One region of the Solibacillus sp. genome, then DNA from elsewhere that is predicted to be linked to it. Evidence: predicted binding sites of a transcription regulator. Region 1 holds the regulator's gene; the other holds the start of a gene.

Region 1 (7,549 bases):
TTCTACAACACGTGTAATTTCTTTTGAGCGGCCGATAACCGGGTCAAGTGAACCTTCACGCGCTACCGCTGTTAAATCACGGGCTAAACTATCAAGTGTTGGTGTATTTACTGTTTGCGTCATGCTGGAGTTACCGCTATTGTTTGAATCATTATTGCCTAATAACAGTAAAACTTGCTGGCGTGCTTTATTGATGCTTACACCTGTATTCGCCAATACGCGGGCAGCAACGCCTTCACCTTCACGAATTAAAGCTAATAAAATATGCTCTGTTCCGACATATGCATGCCCTAATTTACGTGATTCATCCAATGAAAGTTCGATTACCTTTTTAGCACGTGGTGTGTAATGTACGATTGGGCCTACATCTTCAGTACCTTTTCCAACGAGTTCCTCGATGCCAGTTTCAATCATTTGAGGGCTAATATTAATTGCTTCTAAAGCTTTAGCGGCAATTCCGCCACCTTCACGAATTAAGCCAAGTAAAATATGTTCAGTTCCGATTTCTTTATGCTTAAGACGAATTGCCTCTTCTTGAGCAAGTTGTAATACCTTCTGAGCACGTTGTGTGAATCGATTAAACATCATAGAAAATCCTCTCCTTTTTCCCCATTGTTTGTAGCTTCATCTTGCTCGTTTAACTTTTCTTGCAACAGCTTCGCACGATACATGTCGCGCTCTGCCGGTTGTAACGTAGTACCAATATATTGCTGAATGAGTCCAGGTTGCATAATAAGCATGCACTCATTTAGTTTACGCTGTGAAATTGCTTCTAATAATCCTAAACTTACCCCAAGACGCACATTTGATAAACAGCTAGCAGCTTCTTCACTTGTTAAAATTTTTGCGTACTTCAATGTACCAAGTGAACGGCTTAAGCGATCTTCCAACATCGAAGGGGCACGCATTAGCAAATTTTTGCGGGCAAGTTCTTCTTTTTTGATCACTTGCTCTACAACATCCTGAAGCTCCTGCAAAATCATTTCTTCTGATTTACCTAATGTGATCTGGTTTGATATTTGATAAATATTCCCTAAATTTTCACTGCCTTCCCCATATATACCCCGCACAACCATTCCTAATCGTGTCATCATCTGAATTAATGGATTCATCTGTTTCATCATTGTAAGTGCTGGTAAATGGAGCATGACAGAAGCTCGAAGTCCTGTTCCGACATTTGTTGGGCAACTTGTCAAATAACCATAGCGGTCTTCATATGCATAAGCGATTGACTTACTTAAGTAGCGGTCAATATTACGAGCCTTATCAAATGCTTCTTTTAAATTCATCCCTTGCATAAGACTCTGTATGCGAATATGATCCTCTTCATTTACTAATATGCTAATGGATTCATCTTTTGTTAAAAAAAATGATCCAATTTTTTTTCTTCTTGCCAAATTTGGGCTGATTAAATGCTTCTCCACTAAAATTTGGCGTTGTAAAACCGGCATATCTTTTATTTGGAAATAGGAAAACTGATATGGGTTGTTATCCGAAGATAATAATGACTTCATCATTTTTTCTTCGATTATTTGTGCTTCCTGTTCTGTAAAACTTATCGGAAATCGAGTATTGGCAATATTACGAGCAAGCCGAATGCGCGTGCTTATGACGATATCGGAATCGCTTTCGTGTTGCATCCAGCTGGGACTGGCATTCGTTAAAAAATGCTCGATGTTCATGCGTTCCCCTCACCTTCCTGTTTTATTTTACTTTCCAATTCCCTTACTTCATCACGTATGGAAGCTGCATCTTCAAAACGCTCTTCCTCAATGGCTTGCTGCAGTGATGAACGGAGCTCTTGAATCTGTTGTTCTACTTTTTCTTTTGAAGGTCCTTCTTCCACATACCCAACATGCTGAGTACCTGCCTGAAGGCGTTCAAGTAGCTGTGGTAATTGCTCACTAAATGTTTCGTAACATTGACCGCATCCAAATTTGCCTTGCTTTAAAAACTGTCGGTACGTAAACCCACAGGAAGGACAGGATTTTGGGCTGTTTGTATTAGTTGTCGTACTTTCTTTCTTTGCATTCACAGGTACAAAATTGAACCAATTTGAAATAAGCTGCTGAAGAGATGCAGGCTCTTCATTTACGTCAAATTGAAATGGATGAAATTGAGTGGCACATACTTCACAGTAGTGACGCTCGACTTTTTGACCATTGTGAACTTGAGTAACGGTAACATTTGCATGACGCTGTTTACAATGCTCACATATCATAATAATCCACCTCTACTTTTCAAAAGAAATCGTTTGTAGCATTGCATGCATAATACGTGCTCTTAGCTGATCACGCAGCGGTAAAGCTACCTGTAATGTGACCCGATCTAAAGCGGCTTTCATAATGCTTGCTTCTCGCTCTGTAATAATGTCCTCATCCAATAACCTAAAAATAATACGTTCAGCATTAGTCTGAGCAATGGCGTTACCTATTTGTGTTTCCATTTCGTCCAGTAAATTTTTCTTAGAGTGGATTGTCACACGCAAAATCCGAATATAACCGCCACCACCCCGCTTACTCTCTACATAGTAGCCATGCTCGGTCGTGAAACGCGTATTGATAACGTAATTGATTTGGGAAGGAGCACAGGCAAATTGCTTTGCTAATTCATTTCGCTTTATTTCAATAAGTCCCTGTCCCTCTAATTCAATAACTTCCTTCAAATACCCTTCAATTATGTCAGATATATTCCTCATGCTGTCTCTCACCTCTCATCAACTGACTTTGACTATCTTTGACTTAAATATACAATATTTATTTTTTGAAATGCAACTAATCACTCTTGTTTTAGGTTTCCCTATTTTTACATTAATAAATCCCTATTTATGTAAAAAAGCGATAAGGTGTTTTTTAAACAAACCTTACCGCTTTTATGAACTTTGCCAAATTGAGGATAAATTATACCCAGCGTCCGACAATTGGATAATTCCAGTGCTGGTCAGATAATGCTTTTACAATACCGATGACCGGTGCAATCCAGAAGATGAGTAAAAATACTAATAGGAATGGTAAACCAATTAACAATACAGAAAGAACTCCTGCTATCGCTATTAAAATTCCGAATACAACCTGGAATAGCAATGCTTGGATTGCTGTACGCTTTACTTCATCTTCAGAACTTATCAAGAAAAACAGAATCGGTACTAGGAACGGTGCAAAGAATGCACTGGCATGAATGATGATTTTCGACCATTTAGATTCCATTTGTTATCAACCTCACTTTAGTTTATTAGCTTATTTACGGATAATATTCATAAAAGTTTCATAGAGAGGACAAAAAATCCCGAATTTTTATTTCGAGATTCCTTGTGAAGTCTAAATCTGATCAATATGGGCCTCTATCTTTCGGGTTGTCCCCTTCTTGAGGAAATAAAAAGTAGGAAATAACCGCGGTTAAGATGGTTGCTCCAATAACTATTAAAATCCGGTCACGGTCGCCTACTTCTGCATAATTGTTCACGAGCATAATATACGATGCAATCGCAACCCCAAGCGACAATGGTAAAACAAATTTCAAACGCCCTTTATGGAACTTCATCATTACAACGCCTTTCACTATTTACTGCATCCATTTTAATAGTTATATTACCTCAAATACTAATTACTGTAAATTTTTAATCTATATAGAAATATTACTGATATTATCCGATATAACAGTAAGATAGAATTATTTAATAAATAGATGAAACGAGGAAGAACATGGGTATTCTGTTTTCAAGAGCTACAAAAGTTTCAAACAAGCCTTATTTTAATATTGACGATTATGCACAGCAAGTAAATTTGGATGTTTCAAACTATCCTAACTTACATAAACAGCTACAATTGCTAAAATTAACGAAAGAGGATTTAGCCGTGATTAAACAGCTAGAACCTTTTGCACAGCAAGTTGTTCCAGTTATGGTGGAGAAGTTTTACAGTGCAATCAGCTTAAGTCCTGAACTCGTAGATATTATAGGAAGTTCAGCTCGAATGGAGCGTCTTAAAGGTACATTAACAAAGCATTTAGAAGCGATGTTCAATTGTAATATCGATTCAAATTATATAGAGGAACGACAAACGATTGCGCATGTCCATGTCAAAATCGGACTGCAATCAAAGTGGTATATTGCATCATTTCAATCGCTGATGACAACGTTTATCGACTTTATCAGTAAAGTTGAAATGTCGAATGAAGAAATGGCTAAAGCAATTAATGCTTTTTCAAAACTAATCAACTTCGAGCAGCAGCTTGTGATTGAAGCATATGAAAAAGAAGAGCAGCGCATTCGTACTGAAAGTTTGGAAATGAAATACCGAATTGTAGAGCGAATTCAACATACTGCACAAGAATTAACGCATATTAGTGATCAGACAAATGCCTCATTACAGGAGATTGCGAGTCAATCCGAAGAAATTGCTTCCAACACAACACAGGGATTGAATTTAGTAGCGGAAACAGAAAATAAATCAACGACTGGGACTACATATTTAGTTAACCAGACAGCAATCATGACAAACATTTTAGATCGTGTGGACACACTTGAATCATCAATGGTTAAACTGCGTCAATCTTCTAAAAAAATTGCTGAAATTGTAGGGTTAGTAACAGGAATTGCCGATCAGACAAACTTGCTTGCATTAAATGCATCTATTGAAGCAGCACGTGCAGGTGAACACGGGAAAGGATTTGCCGTAGTAGCTGATGAAGTTCGAAAGCTTGCTGAGGAAACTAAAAATGCGGTACAAAACGTCTCTCATTTAATTAAAGAAACCGAACTTAGTATTTCACAAATGTCTGACTCTGTTTCAAGTGTTGATGAGCAAGTAAAAATGAGCGTCGATACGCAAAAAAACTTGGCGGATTCCTTTACATCGATTACTGAAGCCGTTCATGGCATTAAAACACAATATGAAAACACCAATGAAGACATTCATGCCATTTCATCTGTTATTACCGGTTTAACACATACATCAAATAATGTGTTAACATCATCAGATTCATTGCTCCACATTGTTCAGGAACTGCATGATTAATTTTCCTTAAATACTAAAGGGATATCAAATGGCATTTTGCATTTGATATCCCTTTTTTATGCACGGCGTTTTTTTGATAATGCTCGCTTTTGCTTTCGATGCTCCTGACGAATCGGGCCTGTTTCAAATAAATGGCGTTCGAAGTCCGTCTCCGGCTCAACACCCGGCACTTCTTTCGGCTTGCCGTTTTCGTCAATCGCGACCATCGTTACGAATGATTCTGTCGTTAATTTCTTTGCACCTGTTTTAATATTTCTTGATACAACCCGTACATATACTTCCATCGAAGTACGACCTGTTCCAGATACAACAGCTTCCAACTCAATCATATCACCTGCATAGGCAGAGGATACGAAATCTACTGAGTCAAAAGAAGCAGTAACGACTTCGCCTTGGCAATGTTTCATAGCAGCAATCGCCGCAATTTCATCAATATATGCTAACACTTTTCCTCCGAATATCGATTGATGATGATTTGTATCAGGAGGTAGTACTAATCGTGTTTGGATAGATTTTGAAAAGCTCATCGGCAGAGTATTTTTCATAATCTTCCTCCTTTCTAAACTACACTCCATGTTACTATTCAGAAGATGGAAGTGCTAGTGCAAACTATTCATAATTCAACTTCATTGTAATAAATTTTAAATCGGTCATTTCTTCCACTGCATACTTAATGCCTTCTTTACCGTAGCCGCTCATTTTGACGCCCCCATACGGCATATTATCTACACGGAATGTTGGAATATCGTTAATGATGACCGCCCCTGCTTCAATCTCTTCAGCGGCTTTCATAGCATCTGTTAATACATTTGTGTAAATACCCGCATTTAACGCAAGCTCCGATTTATTTACAAGGGCAATTGCCTCGTCCAGTGTTTCATACGGCACAATGGATACAATCGGCGCAAAAGTCTCCTCACAAACAATTCTCATATCAGGCTTCACATTCGTCATGACCGTTGGAGAGCATGTGCGCTCTGTAAATTCAGCTCCTGCTGCAACCGTTGCACCTTGCTGTTTCGCCTCTTCAATCCATTTTTTTATACGGCTAACTTCATCAGGATGAATCATTGCACTCACATCCGTTTTTTCATCATGCGGATCTCCGACAACTAGTTTCTTTGTTTCTTCAACAAATAATTTTGTAAATGTTTCATAAACTGAAGTATGAACATAAATACGTTGCAATGAAATACATACTTGTCCTGCAAATCCAAATGCACCGCCTACACCACGCTTCATTATTTTTTCAAGCGGTGTTGAAGGTTCAACAATGAGTGCCGCATTTGAACCAAGCTCTAATGTAATTTTTCGCAAGCCGATTTTTTCTTTAATTTTTAGGCCAACCGCGCCACTTCCTGTAAATGTCACTTTTTTTACAAGTGGATGTGTTACAAGTGTTTCGCTCAACTCCCCGCCGCTGCCTGTTACAATTTGCAAAGCGCCATCCGGTAAACCTGCTTCTTTGAAGATTTCAGCCATTGCAAGTGCACTTAACGGGGTTTGGGATGCAGGCTTTAATACAACTGTATTTCCTACTGCAAAGGCTGGGCCTAATTTATGGGCTACGAGATTAAATGGAAAATTAAACGGTGTAATCGCAGAAACTACGCCCAATGGAACTCGCTTCGTATAACCGATTCTGTCTTTTACGCCTGGTGCTGCATCCATCGGGATCGTTTCACCTGTACTTTGTTTTGCCGCTTCTGCAGCAAACTGGTAGGTCGCAATCGTACGGTCTATTTCGGCAATACCTGCTGAAATCGGTTTTGCCGCTTCATCCGCCAATATTTTTGCAAGTTCTTGTCTACGTTCCCTCATGATCGTTACGACTTTGTATAAAATTTCGGCCCGTTCATACGCAGTCGTTTTTTTGAATGACTGGAATGTTTGATGTGCACCTTCAACTGCACGCTCTACGTCCGCTGCCGTTGCTTTTGCTACATTTGCAAGTACTTCTCCCGTATAAGGTGCTGTTAACTCAGTCGTTTCATTCGTACTTTCCCATTGGCCATTAATCCATAATTTTGTCTGTTTCATTTAATTCACTCCTTACTATTGTTTACCCAAATTAAAAAAATATATCGAGAATATCGAATGCTAATAAAAATGGGATATCGCCTATATAATCGCTCATTGCAAGAGCCTGCATAAATAATAAACTATCGTTGAAATCCGATAACATATTGTTTTCCATCAAACTTTTCAGCACATACTGGGCAGCGGTCATTAAAGCATACGCTTGCATATCCACAAACATCGGAAGTTTGACGAGTCTCTGTTCCATTTCTACAATTTCATCGACAACTTCCGTTTCAGCTCCTGCTAAAGCAAGCAAAGCTAAATATGGATAAAACCTTTTCTTTACTTTCACGCCCCTATTAATAAATGACTGCTTCATCGCAACTACATAATCAACCAATACAGGCTGAAACTCTCCATCATACAATGGCAATAGCTGTGTCATTGCCTGCAGGGCATCCCCTTTTTTAAATCCATTACCGTGTAATGCATCATAGTATTTCCGCATTGTT
Region 2 (7,549 bases), on a different contig from region 1:
TTATCCCGAGTAAAGTAACATTCTCGTTGGAATCCCGCCATCAAGATCCGGCTGTCATTCAACAAGTGGAGCAAATCATTTTTGACTTGCCGAAAGAAATTGAAAATTGCGAGCTGAGCTACAAAAAACTATGGAGCCGGGATACGGTGTATTTCGCACCGGAAGTTGTCCACGCTGTAGCATCAAGTACAGATGAACTAGGTTATTCACGCCATCATATGTTCAGCGGTGCCGGCCACGATGCTCAATTTATGGCCGAGTACATTCCTTCTACGATGATTTTCGTTCCAAGTGCGAAAGGCTATAGTCACCGGGAAGATGAATATACTTCCTACGAGGAATGTTCAAAAGGTGCAGATGTCCTTGTTAATGCAATATTGAAAGTAGCCGAATCTTCGGTTTCACCCGTTAAGTCTGCTAGTGTGAAGTAAAGGTTTTTATGATGAAATCAATAGTTTTGCCCTCCTTTTCTTATTAGGTGAACATACTATATGGTACCTACTATAAGGAGGTGGGATGATGATGAGACGTCCTGCAGTGGGTTTCTGCTTCCCTGGTTATCGTTACTGCGGACCGGGCTGCAGCGGACCTGGTGCACCAACGAATGCAGTAGACAATTGCTGCCTAAACCATGATGCCTGCTATGCATACGGATATGATAAAAGGTATTGTGACGCAATTTTTCAACAATGTTTAAATCAATACAAAACCCCCTCAACGAAAATGGGGAGGGACGCAAACTTGTTTTCCAGAGCGATTCGGTTAAAGAATTTTCTAATATAAAATAAAAACACAGGCATGAATTCCTTTCCAAAAGGTTTCATGCCTGTGTTTGCTATTAATCGATCTTCTGACCTGTAATTTCTTCTAATTTACCGTTTTCTTTAATTTTTGCTAGACCTTCGTTTAAACGGTTCAGTAATTCCGTGTTCCCCTTTTTCACCATGAAGCCGTAATACTCTTTTTCGAACTGATCCGATTCAATTGCTTTTAGCCCTGAATCCGGATTGTTCTTTAAGTACTCGATAACAACTGCATTATCGCCAAACGCTGCTGCTGTTGCACCATTGATTACTTCCTGGAATGCCACTGGCTGGTTTTCATACGCTAAAATTTTTGAACTTGATTTCCCTTGCAGGTTTTGTGCTGCAATATGGCCTGTCGTGTTAATTTGAACAGAGATTTTTTGATCTTTTAACTCATCCAATGTTTTAATTGTTGAATCTTCCTTCACAACGATCATTAATGACGCTTCATAATATGGATCTGTGAAGTCATACGTTTCTTTACGCTCATCTGTAATTGTGATGCCTGATGCACCTAAGTCCAGTTCACCATTCGTAATTTGTTGGAATACCGGCTCCCAACCTACATTTCGGAATTCAATTTCCGAACCAATTTCTTCACCGATTGCTTTCATAATATCAACATCGATACCGACAATTTCACCTTTATCGTTCATCGATTCAAATGGGGCAAATGTTGCTTCTGTTCCGACTAGCAGCTTTTTACCGTCACCTTCTCCAGATGTTGCACTTCCTGATGTTTCATCGTCTGCTGTACCGCATGCGGCTAAAATGATTGTTAATGTCATGAGCAGCATTGTTATTAAAAACTTCTTTGTTTTGAACATTATAAAACCCCCTCTATTTTTGTTAAGATTATACATTTTTTAGTAAAGCCACACAATATGCAATTCTAAATCTTCTGATAGTTTAATTTATAAAGATTCCTCTAGGAGTCGTCTCCCCTACATTCCAACCATCTGTGCTCTCTACTAAATATAAAAAACTATCTTCTACTACTCAACATAATAGAAGATAGTTTCCATACATTTATAGAACTTTTCCTAAAAAGGCTTTTGTACGTTCGTTTTGCGGGTTGCCGAATACTTCATCCGGGTGGCCTTGCTCTACGATATAGCCGCCATCCATGAACAGTACACGGTCGCCCACTTCACGTGCGAAGCCCATTTCATGCGTTACGACAACCATTGTCATACCTTCTTTTGCAAGGTTTTTCATTACTTCCAAAACCTCTTTTACCATTTCCGGGTCGAGGGCTGACGTTGGTTCGTCAAACAGCATCACTTTTGGCTTCATCGCTAACGCACGGGCAATCGCTACACGCTGCTGCTGACCGCCTGATAACTGCTGCGGATAGTTATATGCCTTTTCACGCAAACCGACCTTATCCAATAGCTCCAGTGCCAGTTTTTCGGCCTCGGCTTTGTTCAGTTGGCGAATTTGCATTGGAGCCATCGTAATATTATCGATGACCGACATATGCGGGAATAAGTTGAACTGCTGGAACACCATTCCTACTTCTGTACGGATCTCGTTAATATTTGTTTTCGGATCATTAATTTTAGTACCTTCAATATAGATTGCACCATCCGTTACTTCTTCCAGCAAGTTCATGCAGCGAAGAAACGTTGATTTCCCAGAACCGGATGGCCCGATAACACAAACTACCTCTTTTTCATGTACTTCATAATCGATCCCTTTTAACACTTCGAGCTTGCCAAAATGCTTGTGTAAGTTTTCTACTTTAATCATTTATGCGCGCTCCTTTTTCTTACGTGGGTTGTAATTAATATCAACTCGTTTTTCGATAAATGCAATGAGCTTCGTTACAGCATACGTCAATACAAGGTATAGGAACGCCGCGAATAAGTACGGCTCCCAGAAACGCTGATACGTTCCGGCTACAACTTTACTTACGTATAAAATTTCGGCTCCGGCGATTACCGTTACAAGTGAAGAATCTTTTAATAGTGCGATAAATTCATTCCCTAAAGGTGGAATCATACGACGGAACGCCTGCGGTAAAATAACTTTGCGCATCGCCTGGCTTTGCGTTAACCCTAAAGATCTTGCAGCTTCCATTTGACCTTTGTCGATCGACTGGATCCCTGCACGGAAAATTTCTGCATTGTATGCGGCACTGTTTAAAATCAGGCCGACAATACCCGATACCCACCAACCTTGTGATGTTCCAAAAATAGTTGGAATAACAGCTAAGTGAATTAATAATAATTGTACGAGCATTGGCGTACCACGGAATACGTCGACATATATTTTAGCCGGCCAGTAAATCCATTTTTTTGCTGAAACCTGGCCTAATCCTAAAACTAGACCGAATATGATACCACCAATATAACCACATGCTGTTAAAACAATAGTCGCCCAAAGTCCTTTTGCATATAGTTCACGGTAGTTCCAGATTATATCCCAACGGAAAAAATCAAAAAAATCCATCTGAAACCCTCCAATAAATTAAAATGTTGCTTATTCGATTTCCGTACCTGTAATTTCAGCTAACTTGCCGTTGTCTTTAATTTTTTGAAGACCTTCATTTAAAATATCCAATAGCTCTTTGTTGCCCTTTTTCACCATAAAGCCGAAGTAGTCTTTTTCAAATGAAGTATCTTCCACCGCTTTTAAGCCTGAATCAGGATTGTTTTCAAGGTAATCTAAAATTACTGCATTATCACCGATAGCGGCATCTGCTGCACCTGTCAGCACTTCTGTTAAAGCAACAGAGAAGTTTTCATAAGCCAAAATTTTTGAGCTTGCAACGCCTTGAAGTTCCTGTGCTGCGATATGACCTGTCGTATTAATTTGCACCGCGATTTTTTTGTCTTTAATATCCTCTAACGATGCAACTGTCGAACCTTCTTTTGTTACGATCAATAAAGTCGCTTCATAATAAGGATCTGTAAAGTCATATGATTCTTTACGCTCATCTGTAATTGTAATAGCCGCTGCACCCATATCCACTTCACCAGTTGTTACTTGGCTCATCATTGAGTCCCAGCCTACATTCTTCACTTCTGTTTCAATGCCCATCTCTTCGCCGATCGCTGCTAAAATCTCTGAATCTAATCCGACAACATTTCCTTTATCGTCTAAATATTCAAATGGTGCATATGTAGCTTCCGTACCTGCAACAATTTTCTTATATTCTTTATCCCCTGTTGATGTAGACTCATCAGCTCCACACGCTGTCAAAATCATTGAAGCTGCGGCTAAAGGTGCTGCCCATTTAAATAGTTTTCTTGTACTCATTATGAATATCCTCCTGGATGTAGTAGTTTTTTTGTTAATAACATGTTCAATTATATTAATTACACAATTAATATACAACATTTAATTTTTAAAAAATTGATTATTATTGCAGTACGATGAATTATTATAACAAAATTGACGGTATATTTGCATATAATTTAATATTTATTCACTCGTTTACTATTTCATTATTGTATTTCCTCCTTCAAAAAGGCTCTTTTATCATTACATATATTCCCTGTTTTTTTAAAATAAATGTTAATCTGCCGGGTAATTTTTAACTAAAATGAAAAAGGCTGCATAAGAGGAAATCCCTCTCATGCAGCCTTGGATTATTATTTAGTTCAGAGAACGAATGAAGGATAAAAAGAACCGGTACAGTGATTCCTTCTATCCTGCTGAAACTTCATTCTCCATTGCAAAAAAATCTCAGATGATTTTTGCAATTGATATTGAAACGTATATTAAAACAGTAAAATGGTGCCCCCTAAAGGACATGATAGTATGGTCTATCTAACTAGTTTTGTAAAAACACAACATTTAATAATGTACTAATTTTCTACATATATTTCAAGTAGAAAATGTGCTTTTTAAAAAGAAATTTTATTTTTTAGGTGAAGAGCGTTTAAATTAGATTAGTTTCGGAAACTTATAGTGTAGCGTTAAAAATAAACTGTAGAAAAATGGAAGAGAAAGATTATTTTTACTTCATGCTGATCAATAATAATCTTTAAAAAGAAAGCGCCCTCGGAGGGAATCGAACCCCCAGCCTCAGAACCGGAATCTGAAGTGTTATCCATTACACCACGAGGACATATAAGTATATGAGCAACTTTTTTCATTATACAGATGGAACCCCTTATTTTCAACTGTAAAAATCAGAGTTTATATTTGACCATAACTGACTAATACGTGTATGATAGGTTTACAGCTGAAATATTTGTCAATTTCAGCAAAAGTAATCGAATATAAGCTTTAACAAAGGGAGGATTTTTCAATGAACTTAATTCCTACAGTTATTGAACAAACAAACCGCGGCGAACGTGCATATGACATTTATTCACGTTTACTTAAAGACCGCATCATTTTATTAGGTAGTGGGATTGACGATAATGTTGCGAACTCAATCGTAGCACAGCTATTATTTTTAGAAGCTGAAGATCCAGATAAAGACATCTACCTGTATATCAACTCACCAGGTGGCTCTATCACTTCAGGTATGGCGATCTACGATACGATGAACTTCATCAAACCTGATGTATCAACAATCTGTATCGGTATGGCTGCTTCAATGGGTGCATTCCTGCTTTCTGCTGGTGCAAAAGGCAAGCGTGTTGCTTTACCAAACGCAGAAGTAATGATTCACCAACCACTTGGCGGAGCACAAGGTCAAGCAACAGAAATCGAAATCGCTGCAAAACGTATTTTACACTTACGTGAAAAATTAAACCGCATCATGGCTGAAAACAGTGGCCAAGATTACGAAACGTTGGCACGCGACACAGATCGTGACAACTTCATGTCTGCAGAGCAAGCATTAGAGTACGGTCTTATCGATAAAATTTATGAGCGTAACCAATTAAAATAATCGATCCATTCAAGCATACAAGATTCATCTTGTATGCTTTTTTGTGTTCAAAAAATAAGCACAGCCGTTCAAAAATACTGAACAGCTGTGCTTTTGTTTTGTAAATAAAATTCGTTATCGTACTTTGTTTAACGCTTAAATAATATATTTGTCCACGTCCAGGATAAAGCGCCAATTCCTTGGCCAGTTCGGTCCCTCATGCAAAAGTGGTGGAGCTTTTACTTTTGCGTCGGGCCCTCCAATGGCTTGGGCTCACACGATGTGAGTCATTGGGGGCATGCCACAAGGATGTGGCGTTTTGCCCACTCGGAGTTGAACGGGCGCTTTATCCTTTTGTTTTAATCCGCTTTTTCAATTAGAAGTTGTAGTGAGTCGATCGCTTTTTCTTCGTCATGGCCGTCTGCCCATAATGTGACAACTGTGCCTTTTGCAACAGCTAGGCTCATAATGCCCATGATCGACTTTGCATTCACTTTTTTCGTATCTTTTTGTAAAAAGACATCTGCTTTATAACGATTCGCCTCTTGGACGAACAAAGCGGCCTGTCTTGCTTGTAAGCCCGATTTTAACTTTACTTCTACTTGTTTTTCAATCATGTTGAAATACTCCCTTTCACAACCGTTCATCGCTTCTAAGTTTATCTTAACGAAATTGTCCGAAAAGAACAACAATTGGAAACATCTTTTATGAAATCATTACCAATTTTTTCTTTTACGCCTCGTCGACTTGCTCCGTACCTTTATGTGAATTTAAATACTCTCTCCACGACGGAGCGCATCCGCGATTTCATCGATTTTGCGCAGACGATGATTGACGCCTGATTTACTGACAACGCCAGTTGAAACCATTTCACCGAGCTCTTTTAACGTCACGTCCTGATATTCCACACGAAGACGTGCTATTTCACGCAGTTTTTCCGGCAGTTGATCAAGACCTACCGCATTATCAATATAGCGGATATTTTCCACTTGCCTCAACGCCGCGCCTATTGTTTTGTTTAAGTTGGCCGTTTCACAGTTTACGATACGATTCACACTGTTACGCATATCTCTTATGATCCGTACATCCTCAAACTTCAGCATTGCCTGTACAGCACCGACTAAATTCATAAAATCCGAAATTTTTTCGGCTTCTTTCAAATACGTCACAAAGCCTTTTTTACGTTCGATCGTTTTCGCATTTAAATCGTATCGGTTCATCAGCTCTGCCAACGCTTCCCCGTGCTCCTTATATAAAGAATAAATCTCCAAATGGTAGGAAGAGGTTTCCGGATTGTTCACCGAGCCTCCCGCCAAGAAGGCACCACGTAAATAAGCACGGCGTTCATTTTCTTTCGGTATGATTGATTTGGCGATTGTATGATTAAACTCAAATGAATTTGAGACAATTTCTAAATCCGCAAGAATTTCCCGTGCGCCTTCACGAACACGGCATATATACACATTGTTCTTTTTAAGACGCATCTTTTTTCGAACTAGCAACTCGACATTATATGGATAAAGCTTCTTTACAATTGTATAAAGCCGACGTGCGATTGCCGCATTTTCTGTCTGTACATCTAAGCTTATTTGACGATTCGCAAAACTTAACGAACCATTCATCCGTATAAGGGCAGATACTTCAGCCTTTAAACTGCTATCACCGGCTTCTACTTGCGTCAGTTCTTTCTTAGTTTCAGATGCAAATGACATGGATTCGCTCCCCCTTTCCTAGCAACCTATGTAGCGTTTCTTTCAATACTACTATTCTTGCATCGTTTGTTTTTTCTGTATTGTATATTCACATAGCCACTCGGCGAGATTTACCGCATCATGGCGTACTGTTCCATTTTCAATAAGCGCAATCTCTTTTGGAATAATATTGATGCCCATTTCCTGCAGTCTTTCAATAT

What was found. Region 1 encodes CtsR, which represses protease genes until heat stress. Its sites were predicted from a motif close to ATGGTCAATAAAGGTCAAACA; they were not measured.
Region 2: clpP (ATP-dependent Clp endopeptidase proteolytic subunit ClpP) is a predicted target of CtsR. The motif match lies at 4,959-4,979, and genes of this name have one in related genera.

The regions. Positions count from the first base shown of each region.
Region 1 is NZ_JBELZM010000007.1:70,400-77,948, forward strand. It holds gene ABS917_RS08955 (ATP-dependent Clp protease ATP-binding subunit) at 1-588, opposite strand, end outside; gene mcsB (protein-arginine kinase McsB) at 585-1,682, opposite strand; gene ABS917_RS08965 (UvrB/UvrC motif-containing protein) at 1,679-2,221, opposite strand; gene ABS917_RS08970 (CtsR family transcriptional regulator) at 2,234-2,698, opposite strand; gene ABS917_RS08975 (DUF4870 domain-containing protein) at 2,901-3,206, opposite strand; gene ABS917_RS08980 (acyltransferase) at 3,328-3,558, opposite strand; gene ABS917_RS08985 (protoglobin domain-containing protein) at 3,702-5,015, shown strand; gene ABS917_RS08990 (acyl-CoA thioesterase) at 5,072-5,560, opposite strand; gene ABS917_RS08995 (aldehyde dehydrogenase family protein) at 5,625-7,055, opposite strand; gene ABS917_RS09000 (DUF4003 family protein) at 7,087-7,549, opposite strand, start outside.
Region 2 is NZ_JBELZM010000015.1:12,097-19,645, forward strand. It holds gene ABS917_RS14330 (Zn-dependent hydrolase) at 1-431, shown strand, start outside; gene ABS917_RS14335 (Parvovirus coat protein VP1-like protein) at 520-783, shown strand; gene ABS917_RS14340 (basic amino acid ABC transporter substrate-binding protein) at 839-1,633, opposite strand; gene ABS917_RS14345 (amino acid ABC transporter ATP-binding protein) at 1,836-2,558, opposite strand; gene ABS917_RS14350 (amino acid ABC transporter permease) at 2,559-3,260, opposite strand; gene ABS917_RS14355 (basic amino acid ABC transporter substrate-binding protein) at 3,291-4,070, opposite strand; tRNA gene ABS917_RS14360 (tRNA-Arg) at 4,813-4,884, opposite strand; gene clpP (ATP-dependent Clp endopeptidase proteolytic subunit ClpP) at 5,068-5,658, shown strand; gene ABS917_RS14370 (HPr family phosphocarrier protein) at 5,997-6,254, opposite strand; gene whiA (DNA-binding protein WhiA) at 6,408-7,349, opposite strand; gene ABS917_RS14380 (gluconeogenesis factor YvcK family protein) at 7,401-7,549, opposite strand, start outside.